One region of the Dendrosporobacter quercicolus genome, then DNA from elsewhere that is predicted to be linked to it. Evidence: riboswitches for the same ligand, from Rfam matches in the RefSeq annotation. Region 1 holds a riboswitch; each other region holds the start of a gene.
What was found. A riboswitch is a leader RNA that binds a small molecule or an ion and turns the genes downstream of it on or off. The one in region 1 is predicted to bind cobalamin.

Region 1 (8,020 bases):
CTTTCCACTACCAGTTTGTCATTGTTACGCAGTGTGGGCAAAGTCTCTATCGCCGGGCGGTAAATAACATCGGCATCCCCCGACTGCAGCGCCAGCATACGGGCATTGGCATCGTCATTTGCAGTCATGATTACCTTGTCAAGCTTGGCCTGGCCGTTCCAGTACTGCGGGAATTTCACCAGTTGAGCCTCTTTGGAAATATCAAAGGAGGCAAACATAAACGCGCCTGTGCCAATTGGCGGTTTATCCTCCGGCGCGGTAACGTCAATGATGACCGCATTATAGTGAACCAGTTCCGAAGGCAGCGCCGGGTAAGGCAGTTCCGTGACAATGTTTAGAACATCGCCGGCAACCTCAATCGAAGCAATCTTCAGCGCAGCCTTTATCCCCGGGTTAACGGCAATGGAACGTTCCAGACTGGCCTTTACGGCCTCAGGCGTAACATCCTTGCCGTTGTGGAATTTAACGCCTTTACGGATCTTAAATTCCCAGTGCTGTCCGTCGTCGGATTTCCAGCTTTCAGCCAGCCAGGGATACAGTTCGGTTGTTTTGGGATCAAGGCCGATCAGCGTTTCCGTGGTCCCTGAATTCAGAATAAAACTGGTGTGGCAGCGATGCGGATCCATTGTATTCGCCGGCCAGACAGTAATAAATTTAAGCACCTTCTCCTGGCCCTGACTGCTGCTCTGCTTATCGGCAGAGCAGCCGGCAAGCGTCAGCATCAAAACGCCGGTCAATGCGGCAATAATCCATAGATAAGAACGTTTTCTCATGTTTGTCCACCTTTCGTTAGATAAATTTCTATTGCGGACGGCAGTAAGCCATTGCAATCCTGCAGCAGCCTCTCGGTCATGCTACGGCTAAGCGGTCATCTTGCCCATGCGCCGATTAAGTCCCGGCAGGTAAATCCACAGAAACACCGACCGCCCCAGGCTAAAAACCGTAAAGGCCAGCCAGATGCCGTGATTGCCCATTCCGGGAACAGCCAGCCACAGGCAGACAAAATAAGTAGCTAGGGAATAAAGAAGTGAATTGCGGATGGGCGCGGCAAGCGTTGCTCCCACAAAGATCCCGTATAGCTGCAGACCCCAGAAAGCGGCCGGCGGAAACAGGGCAATCCAGAACATGTATTGCAGCGCAACCTGCTGCACCTCAACAATTGTGGTAAACAGTTCGATCAGCGGCCGTTGGAATAATCCTACAATTGCCGTTAGCAGCAAGGCCGTAATACCGCCCCAAAAGGCGGTCAGCCTGACGGTTTTGACATAAAGAGCCTTGTTTTTTTCGCCAATTGCCTGGCCAACCAGTACCGTTCCGGCATTGGCGAAGCCGCTGAGAAAATAAGCCATAACGAAATGCAGCTGCATCAAAACGGCATTGCCTGCAAGAATGGTGTCACCATAACGCAGGCCGTAGGCGGCCAGACAATTATAGACCGTCAGCAGGCAGGCTGTCCGGATAAACAAATCGCGGTTGACCTTCATCATCTGGATAAACGCGGCCGGGTCAATGACCGTTTTTAGCGAAAGGTTATGCACATCGACTGCCCCGGTGCGCAGCAGAATGACGGCGCTGACAATGGCGGCCGCAATTTCCGCAATCAGCGTGGCCGCCGCCACGCCTTCGGCGGTCATGCCAAGACCGGCCACAAACAGCACGGCCAGCAGCATGTTCAGTACATTCATAAAGATCTGCAAGGCCAGAGAAAGCTTTACTTTTGCCCGGCCCATCAGCCAGCCGGCAATCACATAATTGCCAAGGGTAAACGGAGCGCTCCAAATGCGTATGTCATAATAGGCGGCGGCAATCGCGCCAACGGTCCCGCTGGGCGACAGCAACGCAAAAGCAATCTGCTTGATCGGCCACTGCAAGGCGACAATAAGCAATCCGAGACTGACGGCAATGACCATTGGCCGCAGCAGCGCCAGGGTAATCGCCTGTTTATCGCCGGTGCCAACGGCCTGAGCGCTAAACCCGGAGGTACTGACCCGCAAAAAGCCCAAAATCCAATACAGCGTGTTGAAAATCAGTACCGCAATGGAAACCCCGCCAATGTATGCAGCCTGCGGCAGCCGGCCCATAATCGCGGTATCCACCACCCCCAGCAAAGGCGTGGTTAAAGTGGCGATGGTCAGAGGTACGGCCAAAGCCATAAACTTTTTGTGATCAGCCAGGCCAATCACCGTTGTTTTTTCCTGCATGTGTTCTCCTTTAGTCCGATGTATAAAGTAAATGTCCCAATGCAGCCATAACTGTATTGGGACGAAATAAGCACAATAAACTATTGTACAAATCTCCTCCCTATCGCTCGCAGGTAATAACGGTGATTGACATATAGGCAGTTCTCCTGGCTCTGGATCATTGCGCATCCAAACCTTCCCAAAACGGTTGCGTTTCAGTGGCATTTCTTGGAATTGCTCTCCCATTACAGTGGCGGGACCGCGCCGGCATTCAACCGGACTTCCCTATTAAGCCCTCACGGGCACCTATACCGATAATTTAATTGTAGGCACATACTTGCACATAACCTTATGCATACAAAGTATTGCATAAAAAGCCTAAATTTGTCAAGCCTTGTCCGCCCATTTCCCGCCCCCGATCACCGCATCGCAGGCTGCCGGGCAGCGGTCACCGGCAGTCAGACAGCCGCACCATACGACCGAAGCGGTGCAGCATTCATTCATGCCAGCCGGCTCCCTTCCTCCCGTCCGCAGCGGTAATCAGCCAGCTGATCGGAAAAATCCAGCACCGAATAGAGGAGTTTGCGGGAATAGGCCTCTTTTACCTGTCCCAGCTCCGCTATCCGCTCTACCGCTTCAACAATCCGCCCCTCGGCAAAAAATAAGGCCCGGTCGCACAGATAGGCCACAGCCGCCAGATCATGGCTGATAAACAGATAAGACAACTGAAATTCTTTCTTTAAACTGTCCAGCAAATCCATAACCTGAACCTGTACCGACACATCCAGCGAGCTGACCGGTTCATCCAGCAAAATAAATGCCGGATTGGTGGCCAGCGCCCGGGCGATGCAAACCCGCTGGAGCTGCCCGCCGCTTAGCTGATGGGGATAACGCTTAAGATAATCTCCGCCCAGTCCGACCTTTTCCAGCAAATAGACCGCTCGCTCCATCGCCTTGGAACCGCTGGCCAGGCGGTGGGTATACAGCGGCTCGGTAATAATTTTGTCAACGCGGAACCTGGGATTTACCGACGAGGTATAATCCTGAAACACTGCGCTGATTTTGCGCCGCCAGTCCGGCTGTTGTCTCCAGCCCGGGGAACGGTAGATGTTTCTCCCCTCAAACAATACTTCGCCCCAGTCGGGCTTCTCAATGCCAATCAGCATCCGGCCCAGCGTGCTTTTTCCGCTGCCGCTTTCCCCGATCAGTCCCAGGCACTCGCCGCAGGCCAGCTCCAGGGAAACGCCTTTAAGGATGGGTTTCTTTGCTGCGCTAAAAAAGCCGCCCTGGCTAAAATCCTTATAAACCTCCTGTACCTTTAGCAGCACAAGCCGTCAACTCCTTTGCCTCGCCGCCCCGTAAAGCCTGGTGATATTTTTTCATCAGTGCGGCTCTGGTGCCAATCAAATAACGCGTATACTCTTCCTCAGCCCGGCAAAATATGTCTTCTTTACTTCCTTCCTCCACTGCCCGGCCTTTATTCATCACCAGAATCCGGTCGGCAATCCGGCTGATCACTCCAAAATCATGAGAAATAAAGATCATCGCCGTGTGCAGCCGCTCCCGTATCCGGCAGAATTCTTCCATCACTTCAAATTGCGTGACCGAATCCAGCGCTGTGGTTGGTTCATCGGCAATAATCAGGTCAGGCTCAAGCGCCAGGGCAATTCCGATCATTACCCGCTGCAGCATGCCTCCGCTTAACTGGTGCGGATATTTTGCTATGATTTGCTCAGGCTCCCGCAGCTGCATTCGCCCCAATACCTCAATTGCCAGGGTCTCAGCCTGTTTCTCCGTCAGCGCCCGGTGGCTGCGGAAAGTTTCGGTCATTTGCGCGCCAACCCGCCACAGCGGATCAAACGCAGTCATTGGGTTCTGTAAAATCATGCAGCTTTTACTGCCGCGCAGCAGGCGCAGTTCTTCCGGAGCGGCTTGTAATAAATCCCGCCCCTGAAAGACAGCCTGCCCGGTAACGGTAAAACTCTCGTCCAGCAAGCCCAGCATCGACCGGCACAACATGGTCTTGCCGCTGCCGCTTTCCCCTAAAATTCCCAGACAGCTATTTTCAGCCAGCTCAAATGATACATTGCTGACCAGCTCAGTATGGGGATGGCGGTTGAGCCTTACGGTTAGATTGCGTACCTGCAATATTTTATTCATCGGCACTCCTCCTTTGGATCCAGAGCGTCCCGGAGACTATCGCCCAATAAATTAAAGGCCGCCACTAAGATCAATATTGCCAATCCCGGCGCCAGCATCTGCTCAGGATGAATGGTCATTACCTTTTGCGCCTCGCTCAGCATTGCCCCCCATTCGGCGGTTGGCGCCTGTACGCCAAGGCCCAGGAAAGACAGCGCCGACAAGTTCAGGATAACCCAGCCGGTATCCAAAGTGGCCAGAATGATAATTTCCGGCGCGGCGTTCGGCAGCAGATGCTCGGCCAGAATAAACCGTTTACTGCTGCCCGTCGCCCGTGAAAACAGAATATAATTCTTCTCGCTGTATTTGAGCACCAGACTGCGAATCATCCGGGTATACCAGGCCCATTTTACCAGAATATTGGCCAGTACCACATTGCCGATGCCGACCCCCAGCATGCCGACAATGGCCAGAATCATGACCTGGCTGGGAAAAGACAGCATAACATCGCAAAGCCGCATCATCCCCTCATCCACCCAGCCCCGGAAACTGCCGGCCACCAGCCCGAAAAAAACGCCCACGGTGATGGTTGCCCCCATTGTCAGCAAAGATAGAAAAACAGTCGTCCGGACGCCATACAACAGCCGGGAATAAATGCACCGGCCCAATTGGTCCGCGCCCAGCGGATACTCCAGCGACGGGCTGGCATATTTTTGCAGCACATCCACCTGATTGGGATCATGTAAAGCCAGCCAGGGCGCCAGCAGCCCGGCCAGCAAAGTAACGCCAATCACGGCCAGACTGCCTAAGGCCAGATAATCCCTGGACAGACGCCTAATCATATCGGTCATGCTTTATCTTCCCTCCCGCAGACGTGGGTCAAGGCTGTGATGCACAATATCCACGATCAAATTGCACAAAATAAATAATACCGCCATCAACAAAATATAAGCCTGAATCACCGGATAGTCACGGTTAAAAATTGCCGAAATGCAAAGCCGCCCAACACCCGGCCAGGCGAAAATATTCTCAATAATTACGGTGCCGGCCAATAACTGGGGGATACTCATGCCCAAAGCGGTAATACTGGTTTGCAGTGAGTTTTTCAGCACATGCCGCAGCAGAATCCGCTTTTCGCTAAGCCCTCTTACCCGTCCGTACAACACATACGTCTCCCGCATATTCTCCAGCATATTGCTGCGAATGAGCCGGACATAGGTGGAAATATAGGTCAGGGAAAGCGCCGCGGCCGGCAGAAGCAAATGCTGCAAACTGCCGCTGCCGCTGGTTGGCAGCAGATTGAGTTTAATGGAAAAAAACCAGATCAGCAGCAAGCCCACCCAGTAGCCAGGCATGGCCGTGCCAATGAATACCATGATTCTCAGCAGGCGGTCGAACAGGCGGTTGGCGTAAAGCGCCCCCAAAACGCCCACCGGCACGCTGACCGCAATAACCAAGAGCAGCGCCGCGGCCGCCAATTTCAGGGTCGCCGGCAGGCAGCGCAGAATTTCATCAATCACCAGCCGGTCATTAATATAAGACTTGCCAAAATCCAACTGGAGCGCCCTTCCCAGCCACTGAACATAACGAAGCAAAAAAGGCTGGTCCAGGCCCAATTCAGCCCGCATGGCGGCAACTGATTCCGGTGTCGGTATGATCTCATTGACCCTGAGCGCCACTTCCGCCGGATCGGCGGGCACCAACGCAATGAGCGTAAACGACAGAAAGGAAATTGCCACCAGCAGCGGGATTACCGCCAAACATCTTTTGATCACATAGGTCCGCAATTTTATCTTGCTCCTTGTCGTTTTTTCCGGGCATTAAAACAACGGCTGGCTAAACCGCCAGCCGTTTGCCTGTTGCTTATTTCACTGCCAGTCCAATCATTCAAAATACATTTTTTCGAATGGAATTTCAAATTGCGACGGATTAAAGGCAACGCCTTTCAGGCTTTTGACCGCAACAGCCCGGTTCCGTTCATACGTCAGAGGTATATAGACCGCCTCGTCATGCAATGTGGTCAAAATGTAGGTATATAACTGCTGCCGTTTGGTTTCATCCGTCGAAACCAGCACATCGGTAATGGCCTGATCAAGCGCCTTTTTATCCTTCAGGCCCTGCTGGGCGATATAGTCGCCATACACCGGCAGCTTCATCCCGGCCAGCGAGGACTGGGGATCATACGGCGTTCCCCATGAAATATTGAAGATAATATCAAAATTTCCGGCCTTCTGCCGGTCGCGGTAAGATTGCTCCTCTTCACCGGTAATGGCCAGATTTATGCCGAGCGGAGCCACCGCGCTTTGAATGTACTCGGATATGGTTCTTTCCAGCACGCTGTTGCTGTTATAATGCAGCCTGACAACCAGCGGCTGACCGTCCTTTTGACGAAACTGCTGTCCAGCGGCCTTTTTCCAGCCGGCGTCATCGAGCAGTTTTTCCGCCTGCTGCGGATCAAAAGCGTACGGCTTTAAATCAATGTTGCAGTACGGCACTGTTTTGGCCAGCAAGGTATCGGCCACACTTTCGCTGTCATTGAAAATCCCCTCGGAAATGCCCTGTTTATTAATGCTGTGCTCTAAGGCCTGACGCACTCTGAGATCGGCCAGCGCGCCGCTGGTCGTATTCATCAGCAGCATCCGCGTGGACGTGGGCTGGGACATGATTGTCACAAATTTGTCATCCTTGCTGAGTTGCCCAAAAGAGTCGGCGTCAATCATATTTTTACCGTAAATCAAATCAAGCTCGCCTCTTTGCAGCGCCAAAACCCTGGTTTGATTATCCGGGATTACTTTCATCGTAATTTTTTCCAGTTTAGGCTTGGGTCCCCAGTAGTTGGGATTGACGGTAAATACCGCATATTGGTCGGTTTTATGCTCCGACAGTATCCAGGGGCCGGTGCCCACATAAGTAGTCACGCCGTTTTTGGTCTGCCCGTCCTTCATTGATTTAGGGGAAATAAAACGAAAGGGCCGCGTTACGGCAAGTTCAGTCAGCATCGGATAATAAGGGCTGTTCAGAACGATACGCAGCGTATAATCATCCACGACCTCAACTTTTTCAATCACCCGGATCAGCTCCAGCCAGGTATGACGCTCTTTATTGGCCAGAATAGCGTCAATATTCAATTTGGCGGACTGCGCATTAAACTTCTCCCCGTCGGAAAAACTGACATCCTTGCGCAGGTAGAAATTATATACCCGGCCGTCTTCGGAAATATCCCACTTTTCCGCCAGCCAGGGGGCCACGCCCTCCTCGGTATTCATCACCAGCGACTCGTAAAGCATATTCTGCGCCCACATTTCCCCGCTGTAAATATGGGGATTCAGATCCCGGATATCCCGGAAATTAGCAAATACCAGTTCTTTTTTCGCCACTGTTGAATCAACGGCGGAAGAGCACCCACCCAGCACCGCCATCAGGGCAACAACGACCAGTATGCTCAGAAACCTTAAATTCTTCCCTAAAATAACCAACACCTCTTCCTCATCCATTTTGACAATACCAATCTGGAAATAAAATATTTTTTAATTCCAATTGTCGAATAATGATAGTTATTATCATTATCTATCCTATAGTATAGCCGCCTCCTGTCTATTCAGCAATACGTCATCATATACAAAATCCACTTGTATTTTTTATACGTCACATATAGCTGCCTGGCAGACATTGGCTGCTTATGGCCATCCGCCGCACACAAA
Region 2 (8,020 bases), on a different contig from region 1:
ATTCGAAGCAAACAACCTGCCGGTACGGCCAAATCCAGTTTGTATTTCATCAGCAATAAGCAAAATTCCGTTTTCATTACAAATTTCCCGTAAACGCTTAACCCATTCAAACGGCGCTGGAATGAAGCCCCCCTCGCCCTGCAGCGGCTCCAGGATAATTGCGGCGACGCTTTCAGCCGGCGAGGCCTCATCAAATACTCGCTCCAGCTTTTCAATATAGTAACTGATAGCCTGGCTATCCGTCATATTGCCCGGCTTGCGATAAAGATAAGGATATTCAGCCCGATATATACCGTCAGGGAATGGACCCATGCCTTTGGCGTATGCTTTTTTGGCTGTCATTGCCATCGTCAGGGCTGTTCGCCCGTGAAAGGCGCCTGAAAACACAATGATATTCGGGCGTTTGGTGAAAGCCTTGGCAATTTTCACCGCATTTTCATTGGCTTCCGCTCCGCTGTTAGCAAAGAAGGTTTTTTTAACCCTGCCGGCAACCGGTACAATTTCATTCATTTTTTCGGCCAAAGACACATAGCCCTCATGTGTTACAATATTAAACATGCTGTGAAAATAGTTGTCGGCCTGAGCCTTTACGGCGGCAATAATTTCCGGATGGGCGTGGCCGACATTCAATACCCCCACGCCGCCAACCCAGTCCAGAAAAATATTCCCGTCAACATCTTCAATCATTGCGCCGGCTGCTTTTTTTATCACGCAGGGATAAACGCACCTAATTGCTCCCGGAGTGGCAACAGCCCGCCTCTGGATCATTTTTTCTGCATTTGACCCTGGCAATGAACCAGTAATGATTTTAGGTAACGCTTCTTTCAATATCACAGTTTTCTCCTCCACCTTTGGTTTTGTCAGCTTACAGCTGTCCGTTTTTCGCAACAAAAAAAGCAAAGAAACCTATCCAGCATCTTTGCTTTAAAATGTAAACGTATCCGTCAGCTTGCCACTAAATGGCTAACCACAAAACGTTTGCTCTATTTTGTTTATTTAAACAAGTTAATAACAATTGCCGTTCAAAACGTCTGCTATACAACTCATTTTTTCTTATAATATCATTAAAATGTTTGCCTTTCAATGATTAAACAAACAAATATCAGTGTGCATTTGCACAATTATAAAATATCTTTGATATAAAATGCAAGCGATAATTTCAATTGATCGTTCCAATCCGCCAGATTACAACCGGTGATATCCTGTATTTTTTTCAGCTGATAATGAACCGTATTGCGATGAATGTAATTCAATTCAGACAAACGGTGAATTTTCCCGTTTGTTTCAAAATACTGCTTAAGGAAACCATAGTAGCCGGTATTGTTTTCCCGGTCATAGCTTTCAAGGCTGCCTAATGCCTCGCGATAAAATTCATGCAGCATATCCGTGTCTTCCATTGTTAGGATTAACTTATGCACATCAAGTTTGTCATAATAAACAACCCTTTTATTGGTCTTTATCCCTAATCTGACCAGCGAAATAATTCTGCGGAAATATTTCGACAATGCTTTTATTTTAAGCTTAGCCGGACCTACGCCAATATAGAAGGAATAGTTATTGTGCTGCGAACTGCCATGGATCAATTCACTAATGATATTTTCAATACTATTGCCGGTAAACCCAACCAACGCGATGATTATATTCCCTTCATACTTAAACAGGATAAATTTATCACTCATTTTATTGATGATTTTCTCGATCTCAGATTGCAGCAGCTTCATAAAATTCAAGTAAAGCTCTTCCTGCTCTGTAACTACCTTGACTGCAATGACGCAATAATCAGTATCAGCTCCGTAGCCGTGCCGTTCGAGAACCGGAAGATACATCGACTTTTGTTCGGGATAAAAAATTGCATCTTTAAATGCTTCCGATATACTGGCGTTTCTTTGTTCACTTTGAAATATCATACTGCACAGTTCTCTAATAACGTCAACCAGTTTAATTTCCCAGGGAACGGTGAATAAAGGAAAATCATTTTCCTCGCAAAAGTCAATGATTTCTTCCGGTACCTCGCTGATATAAGGACCAATATTGATGATAAAACCGCTTACCTGATGCTGGAATAAGTGCTTGCAAAAATCAAGCATTTCATTTCGGGCGATCCGGCCGATACCGGTGATGATTACCAGCTCTTTTCCCTTGAGAAAAGAAATAAGCTCACTGTCTTCGACCATATGGACCCACTCCACCAGATTCTTAATGCTTTTTTTTCCGGCAATCAACTGCATCTGGTATTTATTTTGGGTGCTTTTGTAAATTTTTTCCAAGGTAATTGCCATAAGCTCACCTTTCATTACAGTCTGCTTTTATTATATAATACTTTAGAATACAGGCAACACACAAAATTATACAACCGGTCAGTTTATTTTGCAAAAATTCAGCCCACCCCGATCGGGGTGGGCTAATAGATTTTCATCGCCGGCCACCTGAAAAATTCTGTTTATTGCCCGTTAACGCCGCATCACGCCGGCCAGACGATTAGACTTAAGCTTGTTTTCAATTGCATCAATCCTGGTAATCTGCGCTTTACGCATCAGCCGCCTGACAGAGCAATCCAAACGCAACGCATACCTGCCGGCAATCTGCAAAAAACCAGTAATGACCGCCACTGCCATAGACAAAGCATAATTTTGCGCAATCGCCGCTTCCTTCCTATAACCGGAATTCATATCCCGGACATAGGCGGCCTGATAAGTGATCAGCCTGGCCGCATTCAGTTTTGCCTCCATACTGGCCAACAGCAGGAGAACCTTTTGATTTTCGGCTACAGACTGGCGGAACGGCATCCTTTCTTTTACATATTGCATCGCTTTATCAAAAACCGTCTGCCCGATGCCGACAATCTGAGCGGTAACGCTGAGCTGCCCGGCTTCCAACGCTGCTAGGGCAATTTTCAGTCCCTCACCTTCTTTACCCAGTAAATTCTCCACAGGAACTCTGGCACCCCGGAAAATCAGATCTCTGGTTAATGCTACGCCGCATCCCGGCAGCCTTTCCGCTGAACTGAAAGAGAACCCTTGCAGACCTTTGGTCAAAATAAACGCGCTAATGCCTTTCGATCCTTTACTTTTATCAGTGATAGCAAAAACCACATAAGTTTCTGCTTCACCGCCATTCGTAATAAAGCTTTTACTGCCGTTGATCAGATAGTAATCGCCTTGACGGACCGCCACCGTTTCCAGCTCTGCAATATCAGAACCCCGTCTACCCTCAGTTAACCCAAAAGCCCCTAACTGCCAGCCTTCAACCAGCGGTTTCAGATATTTTTGTTTTTGGGATTCAGTGCCATACCGGTTAATCGACCATTGACAAAGCAGCACCGAAGCCGATAGCGCAGCGCTCAAATTATCGTCCACCTTAGCCAGTTCCTCTACAGCCAGAATAAAGCTGCTGTATTTATCATCCGCTCCGCTAAATGCGGCCGGAAAACAAATTCCCGGCAGCCCCAGCGCCCCCAGTTCATCATACGTTTCACGATCCAACCGTTCGCTCACATAGCGTTCGTCGGCAGCCGGCGCTATTTTATCGGCTGAAAATTTTCTAATTGCCTGTTGCAGCATTCTTTGATATTCATTTAATTTAAAGTCCATATTCGCCCCCCTTTCTGCCAGCACATGATCTGAAATACCCCCGCCGACTTCTACGGTCAATCTGCATGGTCACCTGACGGAAAAAACCCTTGCTGCACTAGGCAGAAGGGCTGTTATTACAGGAAAGATCAAAGTCATTGGCAAAACAACCATAACATTTGATTACTCCGGTAATCTCCTCCCCATCGCTCGCAGGTCAAACGGTGATTGTCGAACAGGCAGTTCTTCTGACTCAGCTTCATCGAGTTCTGCGCCTTCCCGAATCTCTCCAGTGGCATTTTGCAGGCGTCTCTGCTATACAGCGGCGGGACCGCGCCGGCTTTTCACCGGTCTTCCCTATTAAGCCCTAAGGGCACCTATTCCAAACATTATTTTGTTGTCGGTTCAGCCACAAAAAACCCTTCCACCAGTGGCTGGCGAAAGGGTTATCTATTACAGGAAGCCAATCTTCTCATAGCTAATAAGCCTGAAAACTTGAAAATTTCCGGTAATCTCCTCCCCATCGCTCGCAGGTCAAACGGTGATTGTCGAACAGGCAGTTCTTCTGACTCAGCTTCATCGAGTTCTGCGCCTTCCCGGATCTCTCCAGTGGCATTTTGCAGGCTCCTTTGCTATACAGCGGCGGGACCGCGCCGGCCTTTCACCGGCTTCCCTATTAAGCCCCAAAGGGCACCTATTCCAGAAATATGAAATTTTTCATTTATACACTAAATATTACACACCGGCTAATCAATTGTCAAGATATCTCCCGATATTATTGGCGCTAATGTTGTAAGTACTCAATCCAGGCTATTTTACTGTATCAAGCAGAGAGGCTATGGGCTACTTCTGCAACATCGAGTTTACGCAGCTTCGCCAAAAGGGCTTACGGCAGACAGGTTTCATGATTAAAGTTAACCGTCTCGATCTGTATTGTTGTATGACTGATTTGAAATTTGTCCTTAATGATTGCAATTGCTTCCTGCAAAATAACCTCAGGATTTCTATCCGCCTCAATTAAAAGATGACAAGTCACAGAATCGCGCCCGGAAGTTATCGTCCAGATATGCAGATCATGAATATCCTTGACCCCGTCAATTGTACGCAAAGCCTCGGTTACCTCATCAAAATTAACGGTAGGAGGCGTCCCTTCAAGCAGAATATTCACCGATTCATTGATCACGCTCCAGGCGCTGCGTAAAATTAGCAGCGCCACAACCACGCTGATAACAGGGTCAGCCGTATACCATGAAAAGAAATACATCAAAAGACCTGCCGTAATTGCCCCGACAGAACCAAGTGCGTCCCCAAGAATATGCAAATAAGCGCTGCGAAGATTAATGCTTTCTTCCATATTACCCTTTTTTTTCAAAACAATCGCACTGGCCAGGTTCGCAAGCAAGCCAACCCCGGCAATTGCTATCATGTAGAGACTATTGATTGCCGGCGGTGCAAAAACTCGTTCATAGGCTTCCCAAACAATAACACCGGCGATAATGAATAAAGTGACTCCGTTTAAAAAAGCAGCCAGGATCTCAAAACGGTAAAAGCCGTAAGTTTTTTTGGGTGAGGGGGGCCTAAGCGCCAAAACAGTTGCAAACAGGCTCAAAGCCAGCGATGTAGCGTCACTGAGCATATGGCCGGCATCTGAGAGTAAAGCAAGGCTGTTGGTAAATAACCCCCCAACAAATTCGAGAATCATAATGCCTGCGGTAATAATTAAAGAAACAGTCAGAGCGACACGATTGTTCCTCCCAGGGGCCGAGCCTCCATGAGCGTGGCTGTGATGCACCATTTCACTACCTCCTATTGCAGTGGGCGAGTATGCGCATTGCAAAATAATTTTGTGTCAACAACCCCGTCCCCCCGGCACATTATTCTTCGCTATTGAAATATATTTTGTAAAAATTCATCCCTTTTGCTTCGTCATTACCCCGTTCAATATATTCGATGTTACCGGTTTCATTTGCGGCTGCTTTGATTTTTATCTCAATCCCGGTATCCAGCTTAATCAGGTTATTGAACTTTCGTCTGGCAGTTTTCACCGCTGGTCCGGAGATACTGAATTCGGCGGCCTGGGGTACCCCCTGATTCAGTTCATACAGTTCTTTATGCTCTTTAAATTGCTCAACAAGCTCCGGCGCTTTGAGTACGTCACGGGCAAAGTCATCCAGATGAAACTCGTTATTGCAGTTAAAATATGTAATTGCCTCATTCATAAATACTACCTGATCTTTTTTATCGGCCTGATACACCGGTCCATAGATTGTCTCGGCAAACTCCTGGCACATAGCCAGACAATTTTTCGTATGGAAATACGAATTTTGCACATCAGTCAGCCGCAAAAACTCCTCTTTCCAGTACAAAGCCTCATTATTGCCGCCTTTATTGACATTATCCACAATTGCTACTCTAAAACCGTCAACCGATTCGGTATTGAAAATAATGCAGCCTTTGTCCAGTTTTCTGATATTGATGCCTACGTCGGCGCCAACCCGAAACTCATTGCAGCTATTGGCAATTTTTAAATAGTGTTCCTTGCGTTCGGTTTTAAATAGGCCAATAGCCTCCACGGCCTGCTCATCAACAATACAGTTGGAAAAATAAGCCGCATAAAACTCGCCGCCTTTTATCTGGGGATGCGATGATTTTTCATAAAGATGCCGTAATATATTAACCGACTGCTGATAAAAGTCAGCCGGATGAATAAAGGCCTGAGCGGCATACATGTAAATTTCGTTTAAATGGATATCCGTGTCATGAAAAAACTTATACAATAGCTTTTCCCTAAACGAAGATAGAAAATATTTCAACAGCAATTCTTCGACATCGCCGTCCGCCAGCCGGCAAACTGCCGGAGATATGACAATTCCCTCGTCTTTTAACTTATTGCCTACTTTGTGGATAACCAACTGTTCCATTTTAGCTTTGGCTACGTCGAACATCAATTGCGCCCCTCTACCAATATAGTGACCTGACTTTAAACCGGATTTACCTTGTCAGGTTTAGCCGGATTCATCCTGCATTCAGCGCCCTGCCCGCCGGATAAATCCCGGTATCTATTGTATCAGACATTGACGCTGAGAGGGAATGTTTTTTCCGCAAAAATTGGTTGCAAACTGCAAAAGGGAGAAGGCTTTCGCCTTCTCCCTTTGTTAAATCAGCACATCCTTATAGCATTTGAACCATGACACACTTAAAACAACATCTTGCCAAACATGACTTGATCGCAAATTCATACGGGACGGCACCAACTTATTTAATCATCTAATTTACACTACACTAAAAAGGTTTGACCTAAAAAACGAAAAACAAAAAACACTACCTTGACAGACCCCTGAATCTTCGTGCAAAATAACCCGGAACTAAATTCCTTGCCTGTTGCATTACCAATACTAAGTCGCTATAAGGATTGTGCTTGATTAGATAATAACACAGATCTTCCGTTAACGCAATAGTCTAATTACTTTTTTTGCAATCCGCTTATTGCTGGCAAACCGGACAATAAAAAGCATTCCGCCCGCCTACCCGGCTGGTCTCAATAGCTGCGCCGCAAACATTACAGGGCTGGCCGGTACGGTAGGCCACTTGCAGAAACGGCTGAAATCCGCCGGTCAGCCCGTCATCTGACGAAAATTTTTTCTCATAAACCCCGCCCAGCTCCACTGCCTGCTGCAGCAAAGCCTTCATGCAGCCAAAAAGCTCCGTTTTTTCCTGGCCGGACAGCCCGGCGGCCTTCCGGGTAGGCAATAAGCGACTGCAAAACAGTATTTCATTTGAATAAACATTGCCAATACCGGCAATAAAGCGCTGATCCATCAGAAGCGGCTTGATCATGCCTTTGCGCCGCAGGATTAAAGCTAAAAAATCCGTTAGTGCAAACGCAGCCTCCAGCGGCTCGGGGCCCAGTCCTTCCAGTTCCGGCATAAGACTAAAATCAGTTGTATTTACCAGATGGATATAGCCTAAATTCAGTTTGTAACAGGCCAGCTTGGCTCCGGTATCCAGTTCTAACATAACGGATGGCTGCCCTTCTACGGCCTCATTGCGGTAAAACAGCCGCATAAAGCCTTCCAGCATGAAATGAATGACCAGAGACTGATCATTCGCCAGACCGATAATCAACTGCTTTGCCCGCCGCCGGACAGACATGATCTGTTGCCGCTCAACTGCCTTAAGAAAATCAGCCGGCGCAACATTGATGGCTTTGGCCCTGTTAATGACTGCATTTAGAATGGTTTTCCCCTGAACCTTACCGGCAAGATGCGCTCTTACCGTCTCAATTTCAGGAATTTCCGGCATATGATCAACTCCCTGGGCCGCTTAAAAACTTCTGCTGCCCGGCAGGGTAAAACCGCGTCCCATAACTTCCGCAGCGTCACTGACAATCATAAAGGCATGGGGGTCGGCCTCCTGCACTAAAAATTTAATTTTGGATATTTGCGTCAAGC
Region 3 (8,020 bases), on a different contig from region 1:
AGCACCGTCAGCCGCGTTCTTTTACTTTCCGGACGCCTGGAAGGAGCCTGTGAACCTCCCCCTTTGCGTCATTCCATTCAATGCGTGCAACGGGCCCGGCTTATATTGGAGCAGCAATTCGTTGATCGTGACATACCGCTGATCTGGGACGACGGCGACCACATGGACAACCTCCACTTGCGCTTAAAAAAGGCGCTGCAATGGATCGGCGAAGTTTATTGAAGCCGTTGCCGCTGTTTTCCAAGAGATGAGCCCTATGAAGATGATAAAATGCGCAAATTAAAGAAAAGAATAGATTTGCGGTATTTAATTTATCTAAAAACTGATAAATAGGGAAAAATATTCCTAGACAGGAAAAAATATGCAAAGTATAATTAAGAGATAATAAAATAATTAATATTCTAAGCTGGTTAGAAAAGACTAAAGGCTAAAAGCGGTTAAGCGCTTTTAGCCTTTTTTATGGTATTGCAAGGCAAAGGAGGTGAATATTTATAGTGCTTACTTGGATTAAGTATGTTTTTTGCGCAGTCTATCGGATATTGTCGGTATTGTTATTCCTGTTAATTTGGGAGATTGCTCCTAGAGTAGGGCTGGTTGACACCATATTTCTTCCTCCTTTCTCCAAAGTAGCCGTTGCCTTCTGGGAATTGCTGGTTACCGGTGAAATTTTCACGCATGTGGTCATCAGCATCCGGCGGTCTTTATTGGGATTTGGCCTTGGATTATGCGTGGCAATTCCTCTGGGTTTAATTATCGGCTGGTTTAAAGAATTTGAGCGGTTTATCGATCCTCTCATGCAGACATTCAGACAAACTTCCACACTTGCTTTATTTCCCGTCTTTATGCTGCTTTTTGGCATTGGAGAAGTTTCGAAGGTTGCAATAATTTTTTGGGGAGTTCAGTGGGCAGTGCTGTTAAACACGATTTCCGGCGTCAAAAACGTAGATCCGTTATTGATCAAGGCCGCCAGATCCATGGGGATTTCATCCGCTGCCTTATTTCTAAAGATTATTCTGCCGGCGTCCGTGCCGTCAATTTTAACTGGCGTGCGGTTAAGTGCAACCACTTCCATTCTTATTCTGATTGCGGCAGAGATGCTTGGCGCCAACTCGGGTCTGGGTTATTTGCTGTTTTTTGCGGAAGCGAATTTTCTCATTCCTCAAATGTACGCGGCAATAATTACCATGTCGATATTAGGACTAATTGTCAACTATTCGCTGGTAGCATTTGAAAGAAGACTTACCGGCTGGAAAGAAGAGGTGCCGGCCGGACAATGACAAAAATATGGGAGATGAATGGCAATGAGAAAAAAACTGTTTTTATTTCTGTTCCTGCTGCTGGCACCGTTATTAATCGTCGGTTGCGGCAAAGCGGATGAAAATAAGCAAACATCTGCCGGAGAAAAAAAACTGTTTAAGGTTAGAGTCGCGACACAGAGTATTTTCAATGAAGTCCCCATCGCGGATGATTTGGGCTTTTTCAAAGAGGAAGGCATAGAGATTGAGTATACGGGTATTCTTAAACCGGGGCAATCGGAATTCTTGAGCGTTGCGCAAGGGGTTAACGACGCCTTCGGCAATCATCCTTCCGGTCTGGCGCAGGCCATTTTAGGAGGGGCTAAGCTCAAAGCCATCGCGCCGGGAATGGTGGACCACAAAGATATTCCCCATGTCAATTATCTGGTCAGAGAAGACAGTCCGATTAAGTCGCTGGACGATATTGTCGGCAAGAAGGTCGGCATTACCGGCCCGAATGTCTGCAATGAGGGTTATCTAAAACTTTATTTGAAAAAGCATAATCTGCCGGACAATGTGGAGTGGGTCACTCTGCCTCAGGGAGGGCAGCAGGAACAGGCATTGAAGCAGGGCTTGATTGATGTTGCCACCTCTCACCCTCCTTATATCGGCATCGCACTTAAGCAGGGAGGGGTACGGTCGATTGGCACGAGCTACGATATCCTGCAATCCTCCGCGGCCGGTTTGTCCGTACGCGGCTTCAGTGAAAAATTCATCAAGGACAATCCGGAAGTGGTCAAAGGCTATGCCCGCGCGCTTTACCGGGCCCGGGTATGGATCAATTCTCACCAAAAAGAAGCCAGTGAATTATTTGCAAAGAGGGTAAATTTAAAGCCGGAAGACGTATCCGGACGAATGTATCATCCAGCCCCTGCTATTAATGCGTCGGACATTGAACTTTGGTTTGCCATGTCCGAAGAGCTTGGCCTGTGGAAGAAGGGCGCAATCAAACCTACCGACATTTATACCAACGAATTTGCACCCAAACAATAGTCCGGTTAAGGTCGATGGAAACGCCAACTTCGGCTCACATCACCAATCTAGTCTGGCTGCTTTTTTAACATAAATTTAACCGTAACTTTACCAGCGTGTTAACATTCGCATGCTACAATGTTTATAGAATACATTACATTTGAAAGGGGTCTGAATATGAAAGTCAGACAGTTTTTCTGCGCGCTGGCAGCAGCAGCCATTGTTTCGTCGCCGAGCATTGCATATTTGTCCGGGATTGAGGATGTCGTTGTACATAAACCGGTCAAAAATGTGATTCTCCTAATTCCAGACGGTATGAGTACAGACGGTGTTACGCTGGCCCGATGGTATCGGGGCGGCAAGGCGCTGCATTTGGATGCTATGGCCAGCGGTTTAGTCAGGACGTATTCCGCCGATGCCGCGATCGCCGATTCCGCTCCTGCCGGCACGGCTATGGCAACGGGTCATAAGTCTCACACCGGTTATGTCGGCGTATTGCCTGACGCCAATACGATGCCGGGATTGCCGGCGCTTGCGCCTGAGGATCGGAAACGGCCGGTGGCCTCGATTCTAGAGGCGGCGAAATTGGCCGGTAAGGCTACCGGATTGATTGCCACCAGTGAAATCATGCACGCGACGCCAGCCGATTTTTCGGCTCATGATCCCAGCCGGAAGAATTATGATGCGCTTTCGGAACAGCAAGTATACCAGAATATAGATGTAGTGCTGGGCGCGGGTTCAAAGTTTTTTGAAGCGGCTAACCGCGGTGATCGTGAAGATTTGCTCGCGGTCATTAAAAGCAGGTATCAATACGTTACCCGCCCGGCAGACATGAGACAGGTTTCCAGCGGCAAGCTCTGGGGTATGTTCAGCGAAACCGCGCTGGCCTATGACATGGATCGCGATCCTGCTGCCGAGCCTTCGCTGGCGGAGATGACGCAAAAGGCCATCGACTTGCTGTCGCAGCATCCGGACGGTTTTTTCCTGATGGTTGAAGGAAGTAAAATTGACTGGGCCGCTCATGCCAACGATGCTGTAGGCATTATATCCGACGTCCTGGCGTTTGATGACGCGGTGGGAGCGGCGCTGCGTTTCGCTGCAGCTGACGGCAATACACTGGTTATTGCCGCTACCGACCACGGCAACAGCGGCATTACCATTGGCAACGCCGCTACCACCAACAATTACGATAAGCTGCCGCTGGCCAGTTTTATCGCTCCGCTGCAAAAAGCCAAGCTTACCGGCGAGGGACTCGAAAAAGTTTTAAACGCTGACCGCTCCAACGTGGTTGAGGTAATGGCAGAGTACTTTGGTATTACCGATCTCAGCGCCGCTGAAATTGCGGCGATTAAACAGGCCAAACCCGGTTCGATGAATTATGCCGTCGGTCCGATGATCGGCAAGCGCGCGAATATCGGCTTCACGACCGGCGGGCATACCGGCGGTGATGTGACGCTGTATGTTCATGCTCCCGCCAACCTGACTCAACTTACCGGCACTGTCGAAAACAGCGACATTGCCAAATATATGGCCAAGGCAATACAGGTCAGTCTGGCTGAGACGACCCAAAGGCTGTTTGTCCGGGCGCGGCAAGCATTGGAAGCCAAGGGGGCTAAGGTTGCTTTTGATGCAACCGATGCAAAAAATCCGGTCATTGTCGCCGTTAAAGGCGGCAAAGAAGTCCGCTTGCCGGTCAACAAGAATATCGCCTATGTCAACGGTTCGCCGGTCACGCTTGACGGTGTGACGGTGGTAAGCGGCGGCGTTGCCTATGTGCCGCAAAGCGCAATTGAACTCTTTGACTAACGAGTGGCGTGTAACAAGGGCTAGTGAAGGCTGGCTGATTGTAAAATAATCGAGAAACTGCCAATGGCTGCGTACTGCGCAGCCATTGGCAGTTTTGAAAGGCGTGGGCAAGTATTTTGAAAATCAGCCGGCTTTGGCCTGGTTTTTTGCGCCACTTGCCCATTTTGCATAGCCCGGCGCCGGCTCCTGACTTTTCTGGCTGGCAAAAGCGTTATCCACATAGTGGCCGAAATGTGCAGTATCGGGACACCTGTTGGCGTTATGGTGCTTACACAAAGTCCGGTGTTTCCGGTTTTTTTGACGACAATCCTGCTTTTAAATAAATTCTTGACAGGAATTTTTCATCATGTTACCATTTAAGTAAAAGTTTGTAAGAACAGTGAAAACAAAATATTTTGGAGACAGGTGCCCTTAAGGGCTTAATAGGGAAGACCGGTGCAAAACCGGCGCGGTCCCGCCACTGTAATGGGGAGCAAATCCGAGATAATACCACTGGGCTGAATGCCTGGGAAGGTTCGGATTAGCGAAGATCCGGAGCCAGGAGAACTGCCTGATCTAACAGTCGCCATTTTACCCACGAGCGATGGGGAGGGGATTATATCACATGATCTTTCTGTCCGGCTGCCTGCCGGATTTGTTTATTTAACGAAAGCTTTCATGATAAACAAGCCCTCCTTTATGCTGTCGAAAGGAGGGCTTGTTTTGTAGCATAAGCAATTTCAATGATCAGGCATTTTTGCGGTTTCCTGAAGAAAAATAGACAGGCAAGCTAAGTTTGCCTGCATAGGGGAGTTTATTGTGACACTCATCAATTATAGTGAACCAACACAACCGGATGCAAATAACAATTTACAGGTAACAACACTATACAAGGGGATTCTGGCCGGCAGGTTAGGTGCTCACCCGGACACACTGTGGGCCACGGGAGCATCCTATATTTATCAGACCACACAATTCCCTGCCTCTGAAACCAAATATCACAATTACTATCTCCTGGTCAGGGTGGGCTCCTATTTTGGCGCATGCGCCCATATTCCTCAGCAATTGGACATGCAGGCTGCAGCAGAGCTTTCCGGACTTCCGCTGCATACGGTGCTGAAAGATGAGCGGCTACCTGTGCAAATTGCGGCGATGGATGCGTATCTGGGCGCCATATATCCCCATAAGGATTACTGCACCAGGATGATTGAACTGCCTGCGGGAACGCCGGTTCAAAGGGCTGAAGCGCGGGATGCTCTCATCGCGGAAATGGCCGGCATAAAAGAAAACCAGCAGGTCGCTTTGATTGGAGTGGTCAATCCCCTGGTTCAAGCAATTAAACTCCGCGGCGGGATCTGCCTGCCCTGCGATTTACAGTTAGAGAAAACGCAGTGGGGTGAAGTCGTTGAAAAGGATATGGAGAAAGTTCTCGACCGGGCGGACAGCGTTATTTGTACCGCAATGACGCTGAGCAATGGGACTTTTGACCGAATACTGGCCGTAGTAAGGGCGAGGAAAATCCCCTTGACGGTCTATGCGCAGACAGGCAGCGCCGTGGTAGCCCGGTTTGTAAATCGCGGCGTGACAAATCTGATTGCTGAGCCTTTCCCGTTTACGCAGTTTAACGCGGCCGCATCCCGGGTCTATTGTTACAAAGCGACTGATTAAATATGTTTCAGCAAACACGACTTTGCGAAGAAAGAAGGGGCGAGATGATCAGTAATATATTAGGCGCAATCGGCAATACGCCTATGATTACCATACCGAACAGCAATCAGCCGGATGAAGGGCAGATTTTTTTCAAGTATGAGCGCAACAACCCTGGCGGCAGCATCAAAGACAGACCGGCAATTTATATCATTGAGGAGGCTGAGAAAAGGGGCTTGTTAAAGCCTGGCGGTACGATTATTGAATCGTCAAGCGGCAACTTTGGCATTTCCCTGGCCATGATCGGCGCAGCCAAAGGCTATCATGTGATCATTCTGGTTGATCCCAAAACAACAAGCGCCAATTTGACGCTGTTAAAAAGTTTCGGCGCCGAGGTGATCGTTGTAACCGAACAGGATGATTGCGGGAGTTATCATAAAACCCGCATCTCATTGGCCAACAAAATGGCGGAAGAGATTGATAACGCCTTTCGTCCCGACCAATGCTTTTGTCTGCTGAACGGTGAAGCCCACTATCACAGCACCGCTTGCGAAATTTTGCGGGATTGTTCGGATAAAATTTCGGCGTTTATAGCGCCGGTCAGTACGGGCGGACAATTGGGCGGGATTTCAATGTATTTGAAAGCCCATAAACCTGATGTGCAGGTAATCGGTGTCGATGCCGAGGGCTCGGTGATTTTTGGCGGCGATGCCCATTCCTATCGGATCCCTGGTATCGGACTGGGGTGGACACCGAATAATCTGGTTATGGACTACATTGATTGTGCTTATAAAGTAACAGATGAGCAGGCCTTTCAAACAGCCCGGGCATTTGCCAAAAACGAGGGCATCCTGATGGGGCCGTCAAGCGGCGCTTGCGCATTAGTCGCTCTGAAAGTGGCGCAAACGCTTCCAGCTCAGGACAAAATTGTCTGCATGGTTTCCGATGGCGGCGAGCGGTATATTTCGACCCTGTTCAATGATGAATGGATGATGGAACAAGGCTTTTCCACAGACACGGGCGTAGCGGATATTCGTAAGATCGCCCGGGGCCTGCAGCCGTGGAGTACATGCCCGGCTGACTATTCTAATTACGTCCCGGATTTAAATCAAAGCCTGGCGGTCCCGGAAACAACAAAACGCGTAAACTCTGAAATACTCAGGCAGAGAAAACGTGCGTTGGAGGTTTCCGGCTTATAGAGCTTCACAAGGCTGGAGCGGATTTTACCCATTTCAGTTGAACCAGAATAATATTGCGGAGGTTTTTGGTGAACAAGGTTCTCTCAGTTTTAGCAGCAAAGTGCAAACCGGCGTTCCCGAGCGAGCTGTTTGCTGTAAACGGCTTGGGCAATGGAAATGACCGCTATTGCAGCAAAGGAAGATTTTATGAATAGTCCGTATTTTCGTCTCGCAGGCTTTGCTCTCTCTATTAAAAAGGAGTTGTCCTTAAAAATCCTCCTTCTTCTTATGATTGTTGCCTTCAGTATTTTACAGGCCTTTATGCTGGCCTATGGCACTGCGGGAGTATTCTCCGGCGCGGCCCCAAGCACGATATTTTTTTATTATGCCATAGCGACGGTTTGCATTCTTATCAGGGCAGTTTTAACCGGTAAGCAGGAAGTATACACCAAGAAAATTGCCGGCAGGGCAAAGGCTGTATTGCGCAGTCAACTGGTCAATAAATTGATCGATCTGGGGCCTAAATACCAGTCGCTCAAGCGCTCCGGCCGGCTGCAGTCGCTTGTGACCGACGGGGTAGAGTATGCGGAACCCTATCTGGTCAATTATTTGCCACAGGCGGTTGTGGTCGTGATTTCGTCGTTGTGTATCGGCGGCTATATCTTTTCCTTCGACTGGAAGGTCGGCGTCATTTTGATGATTGCTGTGGTGATCGCGGTCGTCACGCCCCTGCTGCTGATGCCGTTTATAAAAAAAGCGGCCCTGGAATATTGGCAGGGGTATGCCGTACTCAATGCCCAATACATCGATGCCATGCAAGGCATGAATACCTTAAAAGCGCTGAATGCCGTCGACAGGAAAGGCCATGAGTTATACCTGAGCGCCGAATGCTTCCGGAAAAGGCAGCTGCACTGGACCTTTTTTTCGCTGATCTCTTCGGCGACGATTTTTCTGATGCTGGCCGTCGGCAAATATCTGACCGTTGGTGTCGCCACCTTCGATATGGCCGCCGGCATTCTTAACCGGCCGGAGCTTCTGGTTATTTTGTTTTTAGTCATTGAATGCATGCGCCCGATCAGCGATTTGGATCAGGCGTGGCATGCCAGTTATATGGGATTATCCGTAGCGCATGAAATATTTGAG
Region 4 (8,020 bases), 260 kb from region 1:
AATCAGCAGCTCCAGCACCGAGGCTTTAATGATGTCAACACTGCCGCTTTTGGCGAATATTTCTTCAAGCAGGGCGGCCAGAGCTTCCCTGGCCTGCTTGCGGTCGCCGCAGCGGACCCGCTCCAGAACGGCCCGTTCATTTTGGAACGGATAATGAAAGGGCTGCCCGCTCAAATGGGGAATATCCTCAATATGAATAATCTGGTTGTCCCCGAGATAAAACCGCTGCCGCTGGGCATTAACTGCCTCTACATAAGACTTATGCATATCCCGCGGATCACGGTAATGCCGGCCGATGCCAATGGTAATGCTGATCCCCATGATGCCGACAATCGCCTTGCGAATTTTTTCAGCCAGTTCAATAGCCTCGGCTTTTACCGCCTCAGGCTGATCTAAAGCTGATTGCCCTGAAATAATAATAATATGATCGCTGCTAAAGGGGGTAACCAGCACATTGGAGCCGGCGGCATCGGCAGTTATCCGGTACAGCTGCTGCTTAACCAGTTGTTTTTTCAGTTCAGGTTCATTACGGGTTAATTGCTTAAAATTGTCGATATCCAGTACCATCACCACGCCGGTGGTAACCTCCATGCCTAAAAAACCGGCCCGCTCGTGAAATTGGTGCAGCTCTGTAATATTGCCGGCGATTAAATCCTGCACAAACGACATTTTGATATAAGGCGCCGCCTCTTTCAGGCTCTGCCGGATCTGCAAGTCCTCGCGAACCTTGCGTTTGGCCAGTCCCACTTGCTCGGTAACAGCAGCCAGGGCTTTCACCAAATCGTCCGGACGCAGCGGTTTAAGCAAATACTCCACCGCACCGATTTTCAAGGCCTGCTTGGCGTATTCAAACTCATCGAAAGCCGTCAACATCACGATTCTAACCTCAGGCAGAATTGCCCTGATAGCCTTGGCAGCTTCCAGTCCGTTCATTTCCGGCATTCTGATATCAAGCAGAACAATGTCCGGCTGCTGCTGCGCCGCTTCGCGGACCGCACTCGTTCCGTCGCCCGCCTCGCCAACGATGTTAACCTCCGGACACTGCTGAGTGATAATATATCGCAAGGCCTGCCGCTCAAGCGCTTCATCTTCCGCTATCAGTAATGTATACATCCTCTTGCTGCTCCTTCTTTTAAACTAAGACTGACAATAGGGCAGACGAATGTAGATATTGGTCCCCTGACCAACCTCACTCTCCATCTTAATTCCATAGTCATTGCCAAAATAATGCTGAATGCGCTTATGCACGTTAACAATTCCCAGGCCGGTGGTCTGGCCTTTGGTTGCCTTCCTTCTCTCAGCCCGGAAAATTACGTTTATTCTGTCCTGCGTTACCCCGATGCCGGTGTCGCTGACAACCAAAATTAAAGTCCCATCTTCAACAAAGCCGCTTATCGTTACCTGCCCGCCGTCTTTTTTCGGCTCAATGCCATGAATGATCGCGTTTTCGACCAGGGGCTGTAAAGTCAGCGCCGGAACACGGGTGTCCAGAAGGTGCGTTTCCACATGAATGTTTGCTTTAATCCTGTCGCCAAACCGCACTCTCTGAATGGTCAGATAATCGGTAATTGATTTAACTTCTTCCTCCAAAGTCCGCAGCTCCTCAATATCCCGCAAGTTATTACGCAATAAATCAGACAATGCATAGACAATCTCCTGGGTACGGCCGGCCCCTTCCAGCAAAGCCAGCCGGGCAATGGTATTGAGGGTATTAAATAAAAAATGCGGATTGACCTGTGATTGCAGAGCCCTCAGTTCGGTAGCCCGCAGCAGTGTCTCCAGATCAGCCTTGGACTGAATCTCCTCCATCAACTGGCGCTGCATAATATTGGCAACACCGATCTCCACAATATAATTGGACATAATATATACTAAATCGGCGGCGGCCTTGAGCCTGCTTTCCTGAATGATCTCCACTTTGTCAAACAGCTCGCCAAGCTTTGCCGCATCGCGCGGCAGCGGCGACGTCAGCTTGAACATTTCGGCCCTGGTGTCGCGGTCTTGCTGCGGCGACACCACTTGCCCCGCCAGAAAAGCGCCCACATATTGGTTCTTGACAATAATCGGCGCAGCCAGATCAGTCAGCCCGGCATGACAATGGTAAACGCACGGGCGCCGGTTTTGCACAGCTTTACGGCCGCCCCGGTCATCACAAGCCATACACAGCGCCAGCCCCTCGGCATCTGATCTGATATATTGACAAAATTCAGTAAAGTTGCTCGGTTTGGTCACAGGAATACCGTCTGCATCGACAATTACAGCACCTATACCGGTAGCCTCGGAGAACTTATCCTGAATATCCTGCAAGACTTGGGTGTTGACAATTTCCCCCAAAGTAAAACGATTGCAATCCTGCACAAAGCTCCCCCCCATGAATTGCTAATTCAAATTGTAGGAATTTTCATTCACAGGGGGAATATTGGCTAAAAATGATCTTTATTCCTGCGCACAGCAACAAATTCATATCTAACAGCAAATTTGTCGTAATTGTTATCCTGATATTGCCACCTGAGGCGATTTGTCATCCGTATCACCGGCGGCAAAATCCGCCAGCCGGGCCATATGAAAGAAGGCGAAGGCGGTACTTTTTAAAATGGATACCATTAGCACCGCTCCCGTACCCTCACCCAGGGCCATATTGCCCCGGATGATGACATCATCGGCCAGTATATTGCCCAGCAGCAGGGCGTAAGCCATGCCTGGCTCTTTGGAAATATGCGAAGGTATGGCATATTTTTCAATATCACTGTTCAGTCTGGCGGCGCACGCGTAGGCCACAGCGGTAATAAAGCCGTCAATCACAAACGGGGTTTTCAGCCGGGCGCACGCCGACATCCCGGCGCAGATGGCCACAATATCAAACCCGCCCACACAGCGGAGAATGTCAGGTACTGTTTGCATTGCAGCCTTATGCCGGGCCACGCCGTTACCGACCACCAAGCGTTTTCTTTTTAAGAAATCATTATTGACCGGGCTTGCGCCATAGCCTACCAAGAATTCAGGAAACATACCGGTTAAAGCATGCAGTACCGCCGCTGAAGTGGTGGTGTTGCCGATTCCCATTTCACCAAAGGACAGTAAATTAACCCCCTGCCCGCCAATCAGTTCCGCTGCCGTTTCCTCGCCTGCCCGCCAGGCTTCTTCAAACTCAGCCTTAGTCATAGCCTCGGTTTTCATAAAGTTTTTGGTTCCCCTGGCTACTTTACGGTCAAGGCCCACGGCGCTTTCATTGTCCACGCCGACATCAACTACCGAATAAGGAATCGCATTGCTTTTGCAAAAGCAACTGATCGTGGCGCCGCCGGCGACCATATTTTTCCCCTGCAGATAAGTGATGGACGACGGAAAAGCGGCAATTCCTTCTTCTACCACACCATTATCGGCGGCAAACACCACATGATGCGGACGCAGTTCGTCATGCATCGTTTCCCAGGCCAACAGAACTTTACGAAAATATTTCTCCAGCAATCCCAAACTATTTGGAGGCTTGGCCGCCCCTTCAATCAGCTCATTTACCGCTGCCTCATAATCCATACAATCTCCTCCTTATTGTCGGGATAAATAAAAATACCTAGCCCAAAAAGGCTAGGTCTAAAACTCCTATCCTTCTGGCAATACCTCTTGCGCGGAGGCAGATGTCAGCCGATACAGGCAGGTCTCCTGGCTTACGGATCAGCGGCCTCTGCGCCTTCCCGGCTGCGCCGGTGGCATTTGGCAGAGGTCCTCCCCGATTACAGTGGCGCGACCGCAGCGTTTAAGGATTAGACTAACCCTTCCGCCTTCCCTATTCTCCTCTCCCCTGGAGAGGCACCTGTTTGGTGGCAATAATTATTTAACTGTTTCATTCGTCTACTTCTACTTCATTATAACATTTCCTACCGAAAATTACAGGTTCGCAAAATGTTGAAGCGTAAAGTAAATATTTTGCTATCATTACAGGCAAAACGCAACCAGCACGGCAACTTCGCTCAGTTCCAGAACTGCGCCGTAAACATCACCGGTCATACCGCCCAGACGGTTGGCTACATACCGGGCTGCAAGCAGCCCGAAAGTAAAGCCGGCGACCGCCGGCCACAGGCCGGTAAGTCCAAAGGGCGCGACCAGCACCAGCGTCAATAAGCCGGCAATCCAAACCGTATAGCTGCCGGTTCCTCCTGCGAAACTCTTTCCCAGCCCCTCCGCCCGGGCATAAGGAAAGAGAGCAATGGCTGCAACAACGGTCATGCGAGCCGTAACAGGCATGACAAACAAGGCCGGAATTAAGCGTCCAGACGGTAGATCGACCAACAGAGAATACTTCAGCAGTACCAGCAGGAAAAAGCTAATGGCGCCAAAAGCGCCAATCCGGCTGTCCTTCATAATTTCCAGCATCCGTTCTCTCGACCGGCCTGAAAATATTCCGTCAGCCGTATCCATTAAACCATCGCAATGCAAAGCCCCGGTAATCATAATTTCAACAATAATCAAAACTGCTGCCAGCACATGCACCGGAGCGTTCCCCGGTGCATAAAAATGGGCGCCATAAGCAATTGCCGCCAGAATAAGGCCAATAATCCCGCCAATTAAGGGAAAAAATTTAACACTGCGTCCAAAAGCCCCAGGCGCCCAGGCCGGAGGATTTTGGACCTGAATGCGTGTTAGAAACTGAAAAGCAGTAATAAAATCGCTATAAAGATTTTTCAGCATATCAGACACCGTCCTAGCGTAAGCTTCCAATACTATTTTGATTATGGCCGGCCGCTATCCTTCTGGAAATTGCGATTCGGCAATATTATCCTGCAATTGGCTATTAAAATTCAGGCGCAGCGATTTGCATCCGCCTGCCAAAACCATCCTGCACCAAAAAACAGCTCCCGGCTATGCTTGTGCTTTGGAGGGCTTGGGGATTGCAGCGGCCCGCTGGCCTGGGGCAGGCGTTAATAGTCATTGATGTTTAACTTCAGCATCCTTCGGCGCAAAGTCATGCGATGGATGCCCAGCAGTTTGGCTGCTGCGGAATAGTTTCCTTTCGTTTGCGCCAGGGCAGCCTTAATCTCTCTTTCCACGCGGCTTTCTCTGGCGGCCGCAGGCGGGGAAGCGCCCCTTCTTGTTTTGAGTATCCTGGTTAAGAAAGTCCTGTCAATGACAGCAGTTTTGGCGGTTGCCGTAATGCGCTGCATCAGATTGCTGAGCTCACGGATATTTCCCGGCCAGGAATATTCCGCAAAAAACTCCAGGGCATCGGCGGTAAAAGTGAAGTTGCGAACGGCGCCGTCGGAAAACTCGTGCAGAAAGGTTTTGGCGTACAAGCGGATATCCTCACTGCGGATACGCAACGGCGGCAGTTCAAGGCTAAGCACATTCAGCCGGTAGTATAAATCGTCCCGGAATTTATTATCAGTGATAAAACTTTCTAAATCCTTGTTCGTGGCGGCAATAATCCGCACGTCAATCGGCAATACCCTGTGGCTGCCAAGACGGACTACGGTTTTTTCCTGCAGAACGCGGAGTAAACGCCCTTGATTTACATAATCCATCTCAGCAATTTCATCCAGAAAAATCGTGCCGCCGTGGGCAATCTCGAAAAGGCCCGGTTTTCCTTCCTTATTGGCGCCGGTGAAAGCGCCGCCGACATATCCGAACAGTTCACTTTCCAGAATATGCGCCGGCAATGCCGCGCAGTTGATGGCGACAAAAGGGCCGCGGCAGCGCTTGCTCCCATTATGAATGCTTTGGGCAAAAACTTCCTTGCCGGTACCGGTTTCGCCCAGGATCAAAATGCTGAAATTGGTTGCGGCAAAATCCTTGGCTGTTTCGATAGCGTCGGTAATTGCCCCGCTCCGGCCAATGATATCATCGAAGGTAAAGCGGGCAATATGGCCGCGGGCATAGATTTCCTGGCGGATGATGGCCTCCATCTGCTGAATCTTGCTGATATCCTGAAAGGTCGCCACTGCACCGAAGGATTTACCGTTTACCACGATCGGCACTTTATTGCACATGATTCTGGCGCCATTGACGTCTATCATGCGATGGACGTCATCCTGCCGCCGGGCGGCTACTCTTTCCAAATGAAGTTGAGGAATAATTTTTTCAACCGGCTGCCCCAGGGCTTTGGTTTTATTAATTTTAATGATTTTTTGGGCGGCCGGGTTAAAGGCGGTAATCGTGTGCTCCTGATCAATTGTGACAATGCCGTCATAGGCATAATCCATGATTGTACTGAAAAACCCGCGCTTGGCCGCCTCAATTTCCAGAGCCTGCTGGATTTGCTTGGCTTCCCTGGCCGCCTGCAGCAGACTTTCCTTGCCAATCTTAATCAATGCACAGGGCAATTGGTGGCGATTGGCTGCCTCGACCACTCTCCCGCCGCCTAAAATCACTTCCGCGCCGTTGCGGCAGGCGGCCAATACCGCTTCTTCAAAACTTTGTCCATATTGCAATACGTATTGACGGATGGTTACGTCTAAGATTTCCGTCAGCGAGTCAATCCCCAGAATCATATTGGAATAAGTAACAATGGCGATGTTTTTCCCCTGTAAACGGCCCTCAGTGATGACCCGAATAATGTCAAAACTGGTAATGGGAATTTCCACAACCGCAATGTTGAGCTGAGCCTGTTTAATGGCCAGGGCGGTTCCGGCCCTGGCCGCTACAATTTCCAAGCCCTGGGCAATACGGTTGGGCAAAAGCTCAACGGCTTTTAAAAAAAACGCTACTTCCAGCTCGATATCAGAGTGACCGGGAGCCAGCACCTGCCGCGTATAATGAACCATCGCATCATCGGAAAGTAAAAACAAAATATTGGACACAGCAATCACTCCGCAGCAAAATATAGCAACATGAAGCATGCTGCTATATTAGTGTATCAGAATACAGCAAATAAACACAATAGTTAAAAAATTTTCAATTGACCGTAAAAAAAGATTATGTCCTTTAAAACCAATGTCTGCAGGCACTAATAACGCTTTTGTTTTTTCTTCAGGCAAAGTTGGCACACAATATGCTTATTACTTAAGATGAAAGTTCGGTTTAATTCAAACCAAGGACAACCCCCATGACGGAGGTGAAAAAATTGGGGGCAGGTCGTGTTTGTAAGATTGCTTTAAGGAGGGTTTTTCATGTTTACATTGGCTATCGTGGGTTTTGTCATGATTTTCGTGTTCATGTATGTGGTGATGACGAAAAAAAGCACCGCGTTGGTGGGACTTGTGCTTATTCCGCTCTGCTTTGCGATTGCTTTGGGCTTTGGCGCCGATCTGGGGCCAATGATTTTGGATGGTCTTAAAAAGATTGCCCCCATTGCGATCATGAATATCTTTGCTATTATGTTTTTTGGCGTCATGATTGACGCCGGTTTATTTGACCGTTTGGTTGAAACCATCCAGAAGGCCACAAAAGGGGATCCGGTACGTATCCTTATGGGCACCAGCATTTTGGCCTTTTGTGTTTCACTGGACGGCGACGGCACCACTACTTATATGGTAACCTGTACCGCGATGCTGCCCATCATCCGGCATTTTAAAATCAACCCGCTGATGGCGGCGACTGTCGCGCTGATGCCGGCCAGCGTAACCAATCTGCTGCCCTGGGGAGGCCCTACGGCGCGGGTGATGAGTATCCTGCATCTGGAGCCGGGCGATATCTTCCTGCCGTTAATTCCGGCGATGGCGGCGGCGGTCATTTGGTCGTTATTTGTGGCCTACTATTTTGGCCGCAAAGAGCGCAGCCGGCTGGGCTACTCTTTGACGGCGGCGGTGTCCGCCCATGAACTTGCCGGCAAGATATCCATGGGGGATGAAAAATTGAAACGGCCCCGGTTATTTTGGTTTAATGCGGCGCTCACCCTCTTGCTGCTGATCGGCCTGATCACGGATGTGATGCCGCTGGCCGTGTTGTTTCTGATTGGAACGGCGGTAGGTTTGGCCGTCAATTATCCGGATGTCAAAGAACAGCAGGCCTGCATCAGTTCCCGCGGCCAGGACATCATTTCGGTCGTCGCCATGCTGCTCGCGGCCGGCACGCTGACCGGCATTATGGC

Region 2: linked by a shared signal. The riboswitch ahead of BLR06_RS10370 (acyl-CoA dehydrogenase family protein) and the one ahead of BLR06_RS07620 (MATE family efflux transporter) in region 1 are both predicted to bind cobalamin.
Region 3: linked by a shared signal. The riboswitch ahead of BLR06_RS05000 (Rossmann-like domain-containing protein) and the one ahead of BLR06_RS07620 (MATE family efflux transporter) in region 1 are both predicted to bind cobalamin.
Region 4: linked by a shared signal. The riboswitch ahead of BLR06_RS06425 (nicotinate-nucleotide--dimethylbenzimidazole phosphoribosyltransferase) and the one ahead of BLR06_RS07620 (MATE family efflux transporter) in region 1 are both predicted to bind cobalamin.

What each region holds. Positions count from the first base shown of each region.
Region 1 covers NZ_FNHB01000002.1:332,278-340,297, reverse strand. The annotation lists gene BLR06_RS07625 (ABC transporter substrate-binding protein) at 1-773, opposite strand, end outside; gene BLR06_RS07620 (MATE family efflux transporter) at 861-2,201, opposite strand; cobalamin riboswitch at 2,321-2,505, opposite strand; gene BLR06_RS07615 (ABC transporter ATP-binding protein) at 2,681-3,508, opposite strand; gene BLR06_RS07610 (ABC transporter ATP-binding protein) at 3,480-4,340, opposite strand; gene opp1C (nickel/cobalt ABC transporter permease) at 4,337-5,170, opposite strand; gene opp1B (nickel/cobalt ABC transporter permease) at 5,174-6,106, opposite strand; gene nikA (nickel ABC transporter substrate-binding protein) at 6,203-7,798, opposite strand.
Region 2 covers NZ_FNHB01000004.1:228,322-236,341, forward strand. The annotation lists gene BLR06_RS10360 (aspartate aminotransferase family protein) at 1-711, opposite strand, end outside; gene BLR06_RS10365 (PucR family transcriptional regulator) at 1,122-2,294, opposite strand; gene BLR06_RS10370 (acyl-CoA dehydrogenase family protein) at 2,451-3,590, opposite strand; cobalamin riboswitch at 3,791-3,965, opposite strand; cobalamin riboswitch at 4,108-4,282, opposite strand; gene BLR06_RS10375 (cation diffusion facilitator family transporter) at 4,456-5,364, opposite strand; gene BLR06_RS10380 (nucleoid-associated protein) at 5,444-6,514, opposite strand; gene mutM (bifunctional DNA-formamidopyrimidine glycosylase/DNA-(apurinic or apyrimidinic site) lyase) at 7,053-7,871, opposite strand; gene BLR06_RS10390 (YitT family protein) at 7,893-8,020, opposite strand, start outside.
Region 3 covers NZ_FNHB01000001.1:1,091,266-1,099,285, reverse strand. The annotation lists gene BLR06_RS05020 (alpha/beta hydrolase) at 1-222, shown strand, start outside; gene BLR06_RS05015 (ABC transporter permease) at 495-1,277, shown strand; gene BLR06_RS05010 (ABC transporter substrate-binding protein) at 1,302-2,288, shown strand; gene BLR06_RS05005 (alkaline phosphatase) at 2,445-4,073, shown strand; cobalamin riboswitch at 4,460-4,641, shown strand; gene BLR06_RS05000 (Rossmann-like domain-containing protein) at 4,872-5,720, shown strand; gene BLR06_RS04995 (PLP-dependent cysteine synthase family protein) at 5,765-6,898, shown strand; gene BLR06_RS04990 (ABC transporter ATP-binding protein) at 7,085-8,020, shown strand, end outside.
Region 4 covers NZ_FNHB01000002.1:74,238-82,257, reverse strand. The annotation lists gene BLR06_RS06435 (response regulator) at 1-1,113, opposite strand, end outside; gene BLR06_RS06430 (sensor histidine kinase) at 1,138-2,358, opposite strand; gene BLR06_RS06425 (nicotinate-nucleotide--dimethylbenzimidazole phosphoribosyltransferase) at 2,491-3,534, opposite strand; cobalamin riboswitch at 3,634-3,830, opposite strand; gene cobS (adenosylcobinamide-GDP ribazoletransferase) at 3,934-4,686, opposite strand; gene BLR06_RS06410 (sigma 54-interacting transcriptional regulator) at 4,917-6,791, opposite strand; gene BLR06_RS06405 (CitMHS family transporter) at 7,101-8,020, shown strand, end outside.